2 regions of the Streptomyces sp. NBC_00289 genome follow, and region 2 is predicted to be linked to the other one. Evidence: riboswitches for the same ligand, from Rfam matches in the RefSeq annotation. Region 2 holds a riboswitch; the other holds the start of a gene.
What was found. Region 2 has a riboswitch for cyclic di-AMP ahead of OG985_RS20280 (transglycosylase SLT domain-containing protein). Riboswitches for the same ligand answer to the same signal wherever they lie in the genome.
Positions count from the first base shown of each region.

Region 1: it holds a riboswitch for cyclic di-AMP, as region 2 does, so the genes downstream of both, OG985_RS24540 (M23 family metallopeptidase) here and OG985_RS20280 (transglycosylase SLT domain-containing protein) in region 2, are expected to answer to the same signal.

Region 1 is NZ_CP108046.1:5,396,180-5,400,922, forward strand. Features, by position in the region: gene OG985_RS24530 (dihydrofolate reductase family protein) at 1-1,100, shown strand, start outside; tRNA gene OG985_RS24535 (tRNA-Met) at 1,184-1,257, shown strand; cyclic di-AMP (ydaO/yuaA leader) riboswitch at 1,597-1,754, shown strand; gene OG985_RS24540 (M23 family metallopeptidase) at 1,766-2,809, shown strand; gene OG985_RS24545 (aldo/keto reductase) at 2,940-3,884, shown strand; gene OG985_RS24550 (PrsW family intramembrane metalloprotease) at 4,034-4,743, opposite strand, start outside.
Region 2 is NZ_CP108046.1:4,475,084-4,479,826, reverse strand. Features, by position in the region: gene OG985_RS20295 (carbohydrate ABC transporter permease) at 1-6, shown strand, start outside; gene OG985_RS20290 (LacI family DNA-binding transcriptional regulator) at 41-1,069, shown strand; gene OG985_RS20285 (HAD family hydrolase) at 1,210-2,043, shown strand; gene OG985_RS20280 (transglycosylase SLT domain-containing protein) at 2,133-2,615, opposite strand; cyclic di-AMP (ydaO/yuaA leader) riboswitch at 2,619-2,787, opposite strand; gene OG985_RS20275 (polyprenyl synthetase family protein) at 3,764-4,743, shown strand, end outside.

The sequences.
Region 1 (4,743 bases), 920 kb from region 2:
CCGTCTCCCTCGACGGCTACCTGGACGACACCGGCCCCGAGCGCCTCCTGCTCTCCAGCCCGGCCGACTTCGACCGGGTCGACGAGGTGCGCGCCTCCGTCGACGCGATCCTCGTCGGCGCCGGCACCATCCGCGCCGACAACCCCCGGCTCCTGGTCAACTCGCCCGACCGCCGGGCCGCCCGCGTCGCCGCCGGCCGCCCCGCCTACCCGCTCAAGGTCACGGTCAGCGGCTCCGGCGACCTCGACCCGGCCGCCAACTTCTGGCACACGGGCGGCGAGAAGCTCGTCTGTACGACCGACAAGGGCGCCGAACACCTCCGCCGGGCGCCCGTCGCCGCCGACGTCGTCGCCCTGGGCCCCGACATCGACTGGCGCCGCCTCCTGGAGCACCTGTACGAGGCGCGCGGCGTCCGGCGCCTCATGGTCGAGGGGGGCGGGCGGATCCACACACAGCTGCTCCAGCAGGGCCTCGCCGACGAACTCCAGCTGGTCCTGGCCCCCCTGTTCGTGGGCACCCCGGACGCGCCCCGGCTGTTCGGCCCCGGCGCCTACCAGGGCGGACGGCTGCGTCTCGTGGAGACCCGGCGGATCGAGGACGTCGTCCTCATGCGGTACGAGCCCACCGCCCCCGGCACCGGAGACGTCCCCTCCGCCGCCGACCGGCACTGGCTGGCCCTGGCCTGCGAGCTGGCACAGCGGTGCCCGCCGTCGAGCACCGCGTTCAGCGTGGGCGCCGTGGTCGTGGCGGCCGACGGCACGGAGCTCGCGCGCGGCCACTCGCGGGAGGGCGGCGACCCGGTCGTCCACGCGGAGGAGGCGGCGCTCGCCAAGCTCGACGCGTCCGACCCGAGGCTGGCCGGCGCCACGGTCTACAGCAGCCTCGAGCCCTGCGCCCTGCGCGCCTCCCGCCCGGCGCCCTGCGCCCGGCTGATCCTCGACGCGGGGGTGCGGCGGGTGGTGACGGCCTGGCGGGAGCCGGACACCTTCGTCACGGGGGCCGACGGGAGCGGGTTGCTGGCGACGGAGGGCGCCGCCGTGGCCGTACTCCCGGAGTACGAGGAGCGGGCCCAGGCGCCCAACCGTCACCTGCTCGGCTGAGACCCCCGTTCCGGGCCGCGTGCGTGGCCAGGAACAACGCGTGTGCTTCGGGTCCCGCGGATGGCGTACACTGGTTTCAACGACGCGGGGTGGAGCAGCTCGGTAGCTCGCTGGGCTCATAACCCAGAGGTCGCAGGTTCAAATCCTGTCCCCGCTACTGAAGGCCGAGGGCCGGAATCCGAAAGGGTTCCGGCCCTCGGTGCGTGGTGTCCGGCGTGCGTCTGTCACGGCGCCTCGCCGCGTGCGGTGCGTGAAGCTCGCCTCATTGTCACCCCGGGTGAGCGGCCGACCGCCCTGCGCACAGCATCCCGTCGGCCGTGACGACCCGTGAGTTTCCTGATCCGAGGTCAACTCGCCCGAATTACGCCGGTCATGACCCGAAAGTTCCTGGCCGGAAAGGTTAATGATCAAGTGGAACAGCTTGGAATCGGGTACCCGGGTCTATTAACGTTCGATAACGCAGCGCGGTCGTCCCAGCCGTCACAAGAGTCGGCTCCGTGCGCATGCGCCGAATTCCGCAAGGGAACCGGGGAACCACACCTTGGGGTGAATCGCTCGTAGGTCGCCGTGCACAGCACGGCGGATATACGCGCGTAGGAGACCTTCCTGCTCCGAACCCGTCAGCTAACCCGGTAGGCGAGAAGGAAGGAAAGGAGCACGCCCACGTGGCGTCCAACCCGCCTGCCCCGCAAGCCCCGTTCGTGCCCAGCCGGCGCAGCACCGAGCCCTTCGGCTCCGGCGGCCTCCGCACCGACGAGGGTCCGTGGGAGGAGTGGAATCCCACCGAGGAGTCCCTTCGCCCCGTACGAGGCCGGCATCGCGTCTCCAAGCAGCGCGGCGGGGGACTCGCCCGCAGCTCCACCGTCCTCGGTGTCGGTGTCATAGCCGCCGTCGGCGCGGGTGGCATGGCCAGCGCCAACACCGGCAAGCCGCCGGTCTCCATCTCCATTCCCGACCTGCCGTCCGTGGGCTCGCTCCTGTCGGACGACGACTCCTCCGCCGACGCCGACCAGGGCTCCGCGACCGCGCTCAGCAGCGTCGGTGTGAGCACCACCGAAACGGCGCAGGGCACCACCGACGCCGGTGAGGTGCTCCGCAGCCGGATCATGGCCCAGGCCGAGCAGCAGCAGGACCAGGTCGAGACCAAGGCCGCCGCAGCCGCCGCGGCCACGGCCGAGAAGCAGGCCGCCGCCGCGGTCGCCAAGGCGGAGAAGGCGGCCGAGGCCAAGGCCGACGCCGCGAAGGAGAAGGCCGAGGCGGCCGCCAAGCTGAAGGCCGAGGCTGAGCGCCTGGCCGAGCTGGCCAAGCAGTACACGCTGCCGACCTCCTCGTACACCATCACCTCGACCTTCGGCCAGGCCGGCTCCATGTGGTCCTCCGGCTACCACACCGGCCTCGACTTCGCCGCGCCCACCGGCACGCTGATCAAGGCGATCCACAGCGGCACCATCACCGAGGCGGGCTGGGCCGGTTCCTACGGCTACCGCACGATCCTGACCCTGGACGACGGCACCGAGCTGTGGTTCTGCCACCAGTCGTCCATCAGCGTCACCGTGGGCCAGAAGGTCAACACGGGTGACGTGATCGGGCGCGTGGGCGCCACCGGCAACGTGACCGGGCCGCACCTGCACCTCGAGGTCCACCCCGGCGGCAGCGCCGACGGCATCGACCCGATGGCGTGGCTGCGCGGCAAGGGCCTCACTCCCTGACGGCCTGACACCGAGACCCCGGCGGTCCTGACGCCAACCCCCCGGCGTCAGGACCGCCGGTCGCTGTGTTTACGGCATCTTTGCGGCGATCGCGGAATGGACCGCCCCGGTCCGCCCGTTGAACAAGAGCATGACTGTTCTCCGCAAGCTCGGCTCATCCGACCTCGAGGTCTTCCCGCTCGCCCTCGGCGGCAACGTCTTCGGCTGGACCGCCGACGAGGCCGCCTCCTTCGCGGTGCTCGACGCCTACGCGGCCGCCGGCGGCAACTTCGTCGACAGCGCCGACTCCTACTCGTCCTGGGCCGAGGGCAACCAGGGCGGCGAGTCCGAGACCGTCATCGGCAACTGGATCAAGGCACGCGGCAACCGTTCCGACGTCGTCATCGCCACCAAGGTCAGCCAGCACCCGCGGTTCCCGGGACTGTCCGCGGCGAACATCAAGGCGGCCGCCGACGCGTCGCTCCGCCGCCTGGGCACCGACCACATCGACCTCTACTACACCCACTTCGACAAACCGGAAATCCCGGTCGAGGAGATCATCGGCGCGCTCGACGAGCTGGTGAAGGCGGGCAAGGTGCGACACATCGCCGCCTCCAACATCTCGCCCGAACGGCTCCGCGCCTCCCTGGAGTTCTCCGACCGTGAGGGCCTGGCCCGGTACGTGGCGCTCCAGCCCCACTACAACCTGGTCTCGCGCGGCACCTACGAGGGTGAGCTGCGGGACCTCGCCGAGCAGTCGGGTCTCGCCGCCGTCCCGTACTCCGCGCTCGCCTCCGGCTTCCTCAGCGGGAAGTACCGCCCCGGTACGACGGTCGACAGCGCACGGGCCGGAGCCGCCGGCAAGCACCTGGACACCGAGCGGGGCCGCCGCGTCCTCACCGCCCTCGACGAGATCGCCCAGTCCCACGACTCCCCCGTGGCCACGGTCGCGCTGGCCTGGCTGGCCGCCCGGCCGACGGTGGCGGCGCCCATCGCCTCCGCGCGGACGGTGGAGCAACTGCCCGCCCTGCTGGGCGTGGCGGAGCTGAAGCTCGACGAACCGGAGCTGACCCGCCTGACCGACGCGTCGGCGTGAGGCCGGGCTGACGACCGGCCGGGGGTGCGGGATCGGCGGGGGATGCTGGATGGGTAGGGGGTGCGGGATCGGCGGGGATGCCGGATTGGTAGGGGGTGCCGGATCGGCAGGGGATGCCGGATCGGTAGGGGCTGCGGGATCGGCAGGAGTTACGGCTGGTACGGGTTGTAGGCCGGGTACGGTCCCGCCTGATGCCCGTATCCGGCGGCTCCGTAGCCGTAGCCGTAGCCGTAGCCGTAGCCGGCGCCGACGCCGTGACCGAGGCCGAGGCCGACACCGTGTCCCGCTCCGGTCACGGGCCCGCTCCCCGCCATCCCGTAGCCGTTGGCGTGGCCGTACACGCCGTACACCGGCCACGGCGGCGCGGTCACCGGCACGGGAGGAGCCGTCGCCCTCGCCGCGTAGTCCAGCGCCGGGCGCGCCACCTCCCGCCGCCACCACAGCTCCTGGAGCAACTCCCTCTCCCGTACGACGAAGTCGGTGTTCGCCCGCCCGTTGCGCCCCCGGTGCCGCAGGAACGCCAGTGAGGTCGCGTACGCCTCGTACTGGGCGACCGCCCGGGCCGCCGGTTTGCCGAAGCGGCGCCGGGCGTGGTCGCGCGCCAGCCGCCGGGCCCGCATCGAGCCGAGCGCGTACGGCTCGGCCGGGGTCAGCCAGCCGGCCGCGACATAGGCGGGCAGCTCGGCCCGTACGGTCCTCAGCTCCCGTTGCCGTGTCCAGACGACCAGCCAGGTCAGCAGCCCGAACGCGGGCACCATGAAGCCCGCGTACACCGCGAAGAACCCGTACTCGCCGAACTTCGACGAGCCGTTCCAGATCGCGTGCATCCCCATCGCGAGCAGCAGCCCGGACAGCGGCA
Region 2 (4,743 bases):
GCCTGAGGCACTGACCACTCCACCGTCACGAACGAGGACCATGACCACCAGCGCCAACGGACGCCGCCGACCGCCCACCATCCACGACGTGGCGCGGGAGGCGGGCGTGTCGCGGGGCACCGTCTCCCGCTTCCTGAACGGCGGCCACTACGTCTCGCCCGCCGCGGGCCGGGCGGTGGAGGCCGCCATCAGGAAGACGGGGTACGTCGTCAACCGGCACGCCCGCAGCCTGAGCACCGGACGCTCGGACTCGGTGGCCTTCCTCCTCACCGAGCCGCAGGAGAAGTTCTTCGAGGACCCCAACTTCAACGTGCTGCTGCGCGGCTGCACCGAACACCTCGCCCGGCACGACGTCCCGCTGCTGCTGATGCTGGCCTCCTCCAGGGACGACCGCCGCCGGCTGACCCGCTACATCACCTCCGGCCACGTCGACGGTGTCCTGCTGGTGTCCAGCCACAGCGGTGACCCGGTCGCCGCCGAACTGCGCGACGCCGGCATCCCGTTGGTGGCCTGCGGCAAGCCGCTCGGCCTCGGCTCCAAGGTCAGCTACGTGGCCGCCGACGACCGCGACGGCGCCCGGGAGATGGTCCGCCACCTCCTCTCCGTCGGCCGCCGCCGCGTCGGCATGATCACCGGCCCGCTCGACACCCCCGGCGGCACCGACCGCCTGGCCGGCTACCGCGAGGTGCTCGCCGAGGCGGGACTGCCCTACGACGAGGCGCTGGTGGCGGAGGGCGACTACCGCCGCACCGGTGGCGAGGAGGCGGCCCGGCTGCTGCTGGCCCGCGCCCCCGACATGGACGCGGTGTTCGTCGCCTCCGACCTCATGGCCCAGGGAGTCGTCAACACCCTCCAGCAGGCCGGGCGTTCCGTCCCCGATGACATCGCTGTCGGCGGCTTCGACGACTCGGCCGCGGCCACCGCCGTCACCCCGGCGCTCACCACCATGCGCCAGCCCTACGACCGCATCAGCGCCGAGATGGTCCGCATGCTGCTCGCCCAGATCGCCGGCGAGGACACGGCGGGAGTGATCCTGCCCACGGAACTGGTGGTGCGGGACTCGGCGTAGGGCGCCGAACCGCTCAACTCCCGGCAACCGACGACCCGTAACCGACAACGAGTAACCGGAACAGCTGTCAACAGATGTGAAACCAGTAGCCGTCCGGTTCGCGTCGAGTCGCCGGGGCGTTCCATCCGTATTCTCTGATCATGGCCGCTCCCACCGCGTATTCACTGATCGCCACCGACCTGGACGGAACCCTGCTCCGCGGCGACGACACCCTCTCCGAACGCTCGCTCGCCGCGCTCGCGCGCGTGGCAGCGGCCGGCGCCCGGCATCTGGTCGTGACGGGCCGCCCGGCGCCCAGGGTGCGGCCGCTGCTCGACGACCTGGGCAGCACGGGGCTCGCGGTGTGCGGGCAGGGCGCGCAGGTGTACGACACCGGCGCGGACCGTCTGCTGTGGTCCGTCACCCTGGACCGGGAGCTGGCCGAGACCGCGCTCGGCAAGATCGAGGCCGAGGTGGGGCAGGTGTACGCGGCGGTCGACCAGGACGGTGTCGACGGCCTCACGCTCATCGAGCCCGGCTACCTGATGCCGCACCCGACCCTCCCGGCCCTCCGGGTCGAGCGGCGTGACGACCTGTGGTGCGAGCCCATCAGCAAGGTGCTGCTGCGCCACCCCGACCTGAGCGACGACGAGTTGGCGGCGACGGCGCGTTCGGTGGTCGGCTCCCTGGCGACGGTCACCATGTCCGGACCCGGCACCGTCGAACTCCAGCCATGCGGCATCACCAAGGCCACCGGACTCGCCCTGGCCGCCGAGTACCTGGGCCTCGGTCCGGACCGGACCATCGCCTTCGGCGACATGCCCAACGACATCCCCATGTTCGACTGGGCGGCCCACGGCGTGGCGATGGCCAACGCCCACCCCGAACTCAAGTCCGTGGCGGACGAGATCACCACGTCGAACGAGGACGACGGCATCGCCGTCGTCCTCGAACGTCTCTTCCCCGGGCCCCGGAGCGCCTGGCGGCCGGCCTGATCCGCCGATCGGGCCGGGATGTCGGTGGCCCCGGCGCCCCAACGCCGTTGCCGTGACACCCGCGGGTGGCGTACCGGACTCCGGGCCTTCTAGTACGCCCCGAAGACGTTGTCGATCGAACCGTAGCGCGCGGCCGCGTAGTTGCAGGCGGCCGTGATGTTCGCTACCGGGTCGTACGAGTCCCAGGAGGTGCCGGCGACGTGGTACGCCCGGAAGGTCGGGTCGATGACCTGCAGCAGGCCCTTGGACGGGATGCCCGCGGCCGCGTTGGAGTCCCACAGGTTGATGGCGTAGGGGTTGCCCGACGACTCGCGGATGACGTTGCGGTAGATGCCGTTGTACGACCCCGGAATGCCGTGCTGCGACATGACGGTCAGGGAGGCCCGGATCCAGCCGTCGAGGTTGTTGGCGTACCCCAGCGAGGAGGCGGTGGTGACCGTCGGGGTCGCCGCGGAGGCGGTGCTCGCGCCGATGACGGGGAGTGCCAGTACGGCGGCTCCGGTGCCGATGACGGCGAGCTTGCGGACGAGGCGGGCGGTTCTGGTGCGTCGGTGCTGAGCGGCAGCGGGCATGACTGTTTTCCTCTCCGGCGCCTGCGAGGTGAGCTGTCGGGTTCGGGCGGGAGCTGCCCGGCCGCGCCCTTACGGACGTGGCTTCACCCCCAGCCGTACCGGTTCGTCCTGGAACGTCCGGTACGGCGACTTACCTGGGTCCCCCGCTCCTGCCGTGCGGTGTCTTTCGTCGATGAGTCTCGGTTCGGGCGGCGGCAGGATTAGGCGTCCGCCCGACAGGCCGGGAACGTATGCGAGAGCACATGTCCGGAACAAGTGCCGTATTCGCTTATGACGCCGTTGACCTTGGTCTGAGGCGTATGGGGCACTTGATCCTTTGCGGATGCCAATCCTCAACTCGCTTTCGGGGAAAGGTGAAAGGGGTGACGGGGAGGGGCTGGGGGGACGAGGGCGTGCGTGACCCAACTCACGGGCGTGAACAAGAGTGGCAATTCGGGCAATAGGGCCAACTCGTAGTCAACCGGCCGTCGGTGAAATCCACTTACCGGAGGGGTGCCTCGCGGCTCTCCGTGAGGCGGCCCGGCGGGGCCGCGGCTTTGGCTGTGGCTGTGGAAGCGGAGGCGGCTTGGTCGGGCGGGCGGGGCGCGTCGGGGGGCGGCGCCCGGCCCGGCACGGCAGGCCGGTGATCTTCGGGCGGCCGCGATCGCGGTCGCGAGCGCGATCAGGCGGAGGGGTGGACCGGTCGGCGTAAAGGCGCCGCCCGTCGCGGTGCGCGGTTCGGGCGGACCGGGGTATCCGACATGAGGGAGGTGGAGGAGGCGGCGGCACCGGAGGCCCGTGGAGGGCGGCAAGCGCGGCGCGCGTCCGGAGCGGGACACGCAGAAGCCCGTGGGTCGTCTCGTGGTGCGGAAGGGGCGTGGGGATACTGCATGTCAAGGAGTCACAAACGTTCCCGGACGCGCAGGCCGGCGGGCTCGGCGGCGGCCTAAGATTCGGGGCATATGCCAGTACATCCAGCTAAGCCGACAGGTATCCGTCCTTATCTAGTGATCAAAAACATTCCGGTCGTGATCCCATACCGCCTGGCCTGGAACCGTGGGCGCTATCGGTGATCGAAAGGTGACCGGATACGCTGACTTGAGTGAGCGCAGCGACCTATCGACAAACCGTGTAACCGCCAGTGGACACCAGCAGACAGGAGACCCCTCGTGACCGTCGTCGGGCCGTTCGGGCTGAGCGTGCGGGACCAGGCTCTGGAAGCCGATGTCCAGGCCGGGATGACGGCCGTCGAGGAGGGTCTGCTCGAAGCCACCAAGAGTGAGGTCCCCTTCATCACGGAGGCCGCCCAGCACCTGGTGCGCGCGGGTGGCAAGCGGTTCCGGCCGCTGCTCGTGATGCTCGCCGCGCAGTTCGGTGACCCGTACGCGCCGGGGATCGTGCCGTCGGCGGTGGTGGTGGAGCTGACCCACCTGGCGACGCTGTACCACGACGACGTGATGGACGAGGCCGCGGTACGGCGCGGGGTGCCCAGCGCGAACGCCCGCTGGGGCAACTCGGTCGCGGTCCTCACCGGCGACTTCCTGTTCGCCCGCGCCTCGCACATCCTGGCCGATCTCGGGCCGGAGGCGGTCCGTGTCCAGGCGGAGGCGTTCGAGCGCCTGGTGACCGGCCAGATCCTGGAGACGGCGGGACCGACGGACGGGCGCGACCCGGTCGAGCACTACCTCGACGTCCTGGGCGGCAAGACGGGCTCCCTGGTGGCCGTGTCCTGCCGGTTCGGCGCGATGATGTCGGGCGCCGACGAGACGGTCGTGGACGTGCTGACCCAGTACGGGGAGCGGCTCGGCGTCGCCTTCCAGCTGGCGGACGACGTGCTGGACATCGCCTCCGACTCCCACGAGTCCGGCAAGACCCCGGGCACGGACCTGCGCGAGGGCATCCCCACCATGCCGGTGCTGCGGCTGCGTGAGCGGGCGGCCCGGCTGGGCCTCGCCGAGGACCTCGCCCTGTGTGAGCTCCTCGACTCCGACCTGACCGACGACGACCGGCTCGCCGAGGCGCTGGCCGGGCTCCGGTCGCACCCCGCGCTGGAGCAGGCGCGCCGGGACACGGTGCGCTACACCGAGGAGGCCCGGTCGGCCCTGGCCCCGCTGCGGGAGTGCGACGCGAAGGCGGCGCTCGTGGAGCT